2 regions of the Halobacillus seohaensis genome follow, and region 2 is predicted to be linked to the other one. Evidence: riboswitches for the same ligand, from Rfam matches in the RefSeq annotation. Region 2 holds a riboswitch; the other holds the start of a gene.
The links. Region 2 has a riboswitch for S-adenosylmethionine ahead of metE (5-methyltetrahydropteroyltriglutamate--homocysteine S-methyltransferase). Riboswitches for the same ligand answer to the same signal wherever they lie in the genome.

Region 1: another riboswitch for S-adenosylmethionine. It lies ahead of ACFQIC_RS14855 (sulfite oxidase-like oxidoreductase); the one in region 2 lies ahead of metE (5-methyltetrahydropteroyltriglutamate--homocysteine S-methyltransferase).

What each region holds. Positions count from the first base shown of each region.
Region 1 covers NZ_JBHSZV010000038.1:17,875-21,023, forward strand. Annotated here, with positions in the region: gene ACFQIC_RS14850 (acetyl-CoA C-acyltransferase) at 1-926, opposite strand, end outside; gene ACFQIC_RS14855 (sulfite oxidase-like oxidoreductase) at 941-1,606, opposite strand; SAM riboswitch class I at 1,686-1,792, opposite strand; gene argH (argininosuccinate lyase) at 1,879-3,149, opposite strand, start outside.
Region 2 covers NZ_JBHSZV010000047.1:123,366-126,514, reverse strand. Annotated here, with positions in the region: gene metE (5-methyltetrahydropteroyltriglutamate--homocysteine S-methyltransferase) at 1-1,727, opposite strand, end outside; cobalamin riboswitch at 1,872-2,073, opposite strand; SAM riboswitch class I at 2,136-2,248, opposite strand; gene ACFQIC_RS16865 (peptidylprolyl isomerase) at 2,391-3,149, opposite strand, start outside.

The DNA.
Region 1 (3,149 bases), on a different contig from region 2:
TTAATTTCATATAAGTCCACGTCATCTTTCCGCAAACCATGACGTCTTAACAATTTATCGATCGCGTCAGACGGTTTTGTATGAAGGCTTGAATCTGGACCAGCCGTTTCTGACCAGCCAATAACACGAGCCAATGGTGTTTTGCCTATTTTCTTTGCATATTCTTCAGAAGCAACGAGTCCTACACTTGCTCCATCAGACATTTGTGAAGCATTTCCAGCAGTTACCGTACCGCCGTTTCGAAAGGCTGGTCGAAGTTGGCTCAATTTCTCAAGAGTGGACTTAGCCCGAATTCCCTCATCTTGAGAAACCTCTTCCTTTCCTGTATGTACGGCAACTATCTCATCATTGAGCCGCCCTTCTTCTTGGGCAGCAGCCGCCTTTAGTTGAGATCTTAAGGCAAATTCATCCTGCTCTTCACGTCCAATTGAATATTTTTCATTTTGTAAATCTGTTGATAATCCCATCGAAGTATCAGTAAGAGAACACCAAAGCCCATCATAAATTAACGTATCTGTGAACTCTACTGGTCCAGTAGCTAGTCCATTTCTAATCGGAGCCACATGCGGCGCATTTGTCATAGAGTCAAAGCCGCCTACTACATATAATTGACCTTCAGCAAGCTGAACTCGTCTCGTTGCATCCGCAATAGATGCTACTCCAGCTAAGCAAACATTGTTAATCGTAATCGCCGGAGTCGACCAGGAGATTCCTGATTTCGCAGCTACCGTTCGCGCAGGATTCTGTCCTTGTCCTGCCTGAATAACTTGCGCCAAAATAACACCGTCCGCTTCTTTTGCCTCAGGCACACGACGAAGTAGTTGCTCTGTTGCCTGAACTCCAAGATCCTTCGCACCTAGCTTCGCTAAACCGCCTTTCCACTTTCCAAATGGCGTTCGAACTCCTTCTAAAATAACTACTCCCATAAGGGCACCTCCCTTTAATAATCAAATTCCTTTACTTTCCATTTATCCTCTTCCATTTCCACTTTTCCATCAGTAAACCGCTGTTCTTTAAACGGATCTCCATAATGGTGAAAACCATTCTCTTCCCAATACCCAGACTGATCGGATACTCGAAACTCAAAGCCACGCACCCACTTCACACTTTTCCAAAAGTAAAGATGCGGAACAATTAGACGAAAAGGCCAGCCGTGTTTTTCAGTAAGCGGCTTTCCGTTGTACGAATGGGCAAGCATCACATCTTTTTCGTATAATTCCTTAATTGGCAAATTCGCTGTGTAACCATAATCTCCGTGAATCAAAACATGCTGAGCTTCATTCTTGATCCCGAGAAAAGGCAGTAAATCCTTAAGAAGCAAACCTTCAAACTCATTATCAAATTTAGACCATCTTGTCACACAATGAATATCTGCAGTGATCTTAGACTGAGGCAGTTTCCTTAAATCATCATAAGAAAAGGTTAAGTTTTCTTTCACTATCCCATTGATAAAAAAACTCCACTGCTCCAAATCGTACGAAGGAACTTCACCTACTGTTAATATTGGGAATTTCTCTGTCAAAACCTGACCAGGAGGCAAACGGCCGCCAAAATCATCCTTTACTTCAGGTACTTTCGACCGTTTTAATCGCTCCGCCTTATCCATAACGCCATCACCTTCCTAATCCATTCCATATAAAAAGCCTCTTTCGCAATGAAAGAGGCAGAAGATTTTGCTTCAACCTCTCTCATCTCCCGGACACACTTTTGTCCGTTGGAAGTAGCACCGTTGTCATAAGACCGGTTGCCGGGCGTCGAAGGGCCAAATCCCTCAGCCTGCTCTAGATAAGAGTGGTAATCGATATGAAGTTAATTGCCATACTACAAATAAATAAGATGAAAGTCAATAATATTTAGAAAATTCCGCGAAAGTTCCTATTACTTAAGATGTTGTTTCGCCAACTTCAGTTGTTCCCTCACTTGCTCAAATCCAGTGCCGCCCTCACTTATACGCGCGGCCACTACATGGTCTGGTGCCAATTTTTCATAAATATCATCCTCAAACAAGTCAGAAAACTCTTTGTACTCCTCAAGCGTCAAATCAAGCAAATATTTCTGCTTCTGGATCGAGTAAAGCACTATCTGACCTATTACCTCATGAGCCTGACGGAACGGAAGACCTTTCACAGCTAAGTAATCCGCAATATCTGTCGCGTTCGAATAATCTTCATTCACTGCCTGACGCATATTAGAACTTTTTACTTCCATAGAAGAAAGCATAGGCGCTAGCAACGACAACGCACCATCAAGCGTATCAACCGTATCAAACATACCTTCCTTGTCCTCCTGCATATCCTTATTGTACGCAAGCGGAAGACCTTTAAGGAGCGTCAATAACCCCATCAAGTTGCCGTAAATACGACCCGTCTTTCCACGCAAAAGCTCAGGAACATCAGGATTCTTCTTCTGCGGCATAATACTAGATCCCGTACAAAACGCATCATCCAATTCCACGAAATCAAATTCCTGACTACTCCAAAGAATCAATTCATCCGAAAGTCTAGAAATATGGGTGATTAAAATGGAAGAGATCGACAAGAATTCCAGAATAAAATCCCGATCACTGACGGCGTCCAATGAGTTTGGATAAACGTTTTCAAATCCGAGTGTCTCAGCCGCCATCTTCCTATCGACAGGATAAGGCGTTCCAGCAAGCGCTGCTGCACCAAGCGGAGACCAATCAATACGCTTCACACTATCTTTCAAGCGTTCCTTATCACGTTCAAACATCCAGAAATACGCCAGAAGGTGATGAGCGAATGAAACAGGCTGCGCTCTTTGCAAGTGAGTGTATCCTGGAAGAATCGTGTCCACATGAGATTCTGCTTGACTTGCCAGTGCATTTTGAACCGCTTCAACTAGCTGAATCAAATAGTTCGTTTTTTCCTTGAGGTATAAATGCATATCTGTTGCTACTTGATCATTACGGCTTCTGCCTGTATGCAGTTTCCCACCAACAGGACCAATTTCATCAATTAATAGTTTTTCAATATTCATATGAATATCTTCATGTTCAACAGAAAATTCTACCTCATCATTTTCAATTTTCTTCTGAATGATGTGCAGTCCTTCGGTAATTTGTGCAGATTCCTCTTCTGTAATTATGCCACACTTACCAAGCATATCGACATGAGCCAGGCTACCTTGGA
Region 2 (3,149 bases):
TCAAAATTACTGATATCTTCTCGGACAAAAGACCAATTTAAAATCGTTATTGGTCCTGTCAACATTCCTTTAACGACCTTTTCTGTTAGCGATTGCGCGTATGTGATTTCTTTTACGGTCATTGGTTCAGTCAATGCTACATCTCCATAAATGATTGGTGGTTTTACGCAGCGAGAGCCGTAAGATTGAACCCAGGCATACCTCGTAAAAGCAAATCCTTCAAGTTTTTCACCAAAAAACTCCACCATATCATTGCGTTCAAATTCTCCATGAATTAGTACATCAAGTCCGATTTCCTCTTGTCGTTGGATCCATTCTCTAATATTTTTTTCAATAAAGGCATCGTATTGCTGATCTAACCAATCACCTTTTCTCCACTTTAATCGTGCTTGACGAATTTCAGGTGTTTGTGGAAGACTTCCAATCGTGGTAGTTGGCAACAATGGAAGTTGGAAAAACTCATGTTGTATCTTCTGACGAGTAGGGTAGTGCTGATCTCGCTTCGGTTCAACATCTTTCCAAGATTCCACTTCACTTTGAACCTCGTGATTATTTCTACTAGCTGATTTCCATAGTTCTTCTCGACTCTGAGCCTGCTCTTTTAATTTTGCTTCAACTGTATCTCTTCCATTATTTAAGCTATCGGTTAAAATCTTAATTTCATCAAGCTTTTGATCGGCAAAGGCCAAGGCATTCTTTAGATGAGGTTGTAATTCGGTTTCAGTAGTCACAGTGACAGGCACATGTAATAAGCTGCATGAAGGTTGAACGATCAGACGTTTTTTTTCAACTTTTGATATGATTGTTTCAAGCTGGGACAATTTAATATCTAAATTTTCTCTCCAAATGTTACGACCATTGATTACACCGGCAGCGAGGGTTTTATCCTCTGGAAAACCATATTTTTTTAGATTGTCCAGATTTGCTCCTTCATCATGAACAAAATCAAGGCCGATACCGTCGACTGGCAGGGAAACGATCTCCTCGTAATGATCGACTGCTTCAAAATAGGTTTGGAGAAGAGTTTTTATGCTGGATAACTCTTGTTGGATGGATTGATATACATCTTTGACTAATGTGATATCTTCTTCAGTCAGTGTAGTAGCTAGGATCGGTTCATCAATTTGCACCCACTCAGCACCAGCGTTCTCAAGTTCTTGAAGCACTTGTATGTAGAGGGGAACAAGTTTTTTAAGCAGTTTGTTAAAATCTTTTTTCTCAAAACCCTTAGACAATTTTAAAAATGTAACAGGGCCGAGGATCACGGGTTTACCGTTGATTGCTAGCTTTTCTTTTGCCTCTTGAAAGTAATGTAGCAATCGGTTTTCTACTAGTGTAGGTTCAGCATCAGCTTCAATTTCTGGAACAATGTAATGGTAATTGGTATTGAACCATTTCGTCATTTCTGAGGCCACTGCTTTATCATTACCACGAGCAATATCAAAATACGTCTGTAGTGCTTTCTCATCTTGGTGCTTAAATCGATCAGGGATTAAGCCAAACATCACAGCCGTATCGAGGACTTGATCATACATACTGAAATCGCCAACTGGAATCAGGTCGATACCGATGTCTTTTTGTTTTTTTAGATCATTGATCCTTAGACTTTTCATCTCTGTTAAAAGTTCTGTTTCAGTTATGTTCTCTTTCCAGAATTGCTCCAAGGCTTTCTTCCATTCTCGTTTTTCTCCGATTCTCGGATAACCGATCGTTGAGCTTTTTGTCATATCTATTCCTCCCATATCTTTTCTAGCCAAAACAATCTCTCTTTTGCAAGAAAGAGAGATTGTTATGACAGTATTATTAAATAAGCCTGTTAAGACAGACTGATTCTGTTAAAGTGCCTAACACCTCCCTAATCCTCGTAGGTTCTAGTGTGTAATCAACAGGTAGGTCTCCTGACTCAAGATCTTCACATACTTGCGTCTTCCCATTTTTAAAAATATAGTGACATGTTTGCAAGTTGCTCCCTATAACAGTGGCGGGACCGTGTCGGATTTTCACCGACTTCCCTTTTAAGTTGAAATAAGCTAGTTTAAGAACTTAGACAACACCTGAGTGATATACGATATTTAGTTGTGTATTGATGTTGTACGAAAAAAAACCTCTCGTTGAGAGAGGTTTTAGACGCACCTCTCTTATTTTTCAAAGCGATCGCTTTGCTGGAATTAGCACCACAATCAACGTTAGTACGCTGATAGGTTGCCGGGTTTCAACGGGCCAGTCCCTCCACCTCTCTGAATAAGAGATTCTATTTAATTGATTAAAAACATAGTAGCACGATAGGAATTTACTGTCAACGTTCGGTTCACAAGCAAAAAGTGTTTGGTACTAATAAAAAGGGGGGGACATCAAAAAGACGTTTTCCTTCGAGAACATCGTGCTTAAATCTATTTACTTGCACTTGATTTTGGTTCAAAAGATATTTGGTCTTTAAGTTCCTCTATTTTAATTTCTACGCCTGCATTTTTCATGATTTCTGTTATATTATCAGGATTAGCTTGTCGATTTAGCAATTCTTGACGTAATTGGTCTTTCATATCTTTGAACTTACCAATAGAAGATGTATCCTCTTTATCACGTTTATCGGTGACTTTGATGACATGATAACCATGTTTGGTTTTTACAGGGTCACTTACTTCGCCCACTTTCAAATTATAAGCAGCTTTTTCAAATGGTAGAACCATTTTTCCAGTAGATGTGTATCCTCCAAGTTTCCCACCATTATTAGCGGATTTCTTATCTGTGGAATACTCTTTGGCTAGTTTAGCAAATTCTTCACCATTTTCTAGTTTTTTCAATACTTCATCTGCTGTTTTTTTATCTTTTACTAAAATATGACTAGCCTTGAATTCTTTTTTCATGTTTTCATAGTACTGTTTTATTTCTTCATCTTTTACGCTAACTCCTTGGGTGGCGGCTTTCTGTTTCAACATTGATGAGCGAATTACCTCTTTAAATTGAGCTTCATCAGCAAAACCATTTTGTTTTAATACAGATTGGAATTTATCCCCATATTGCTCTTTCATTTTATCTAGTTTTGTTTGGACTTTTTTATCCGAAACAGAAAATTTTTCTGATAACACTTCTTCATAAACCATATCCTTTAGCACTTTATCTCCGTGCTCACTTACCAATTTATTATAAAA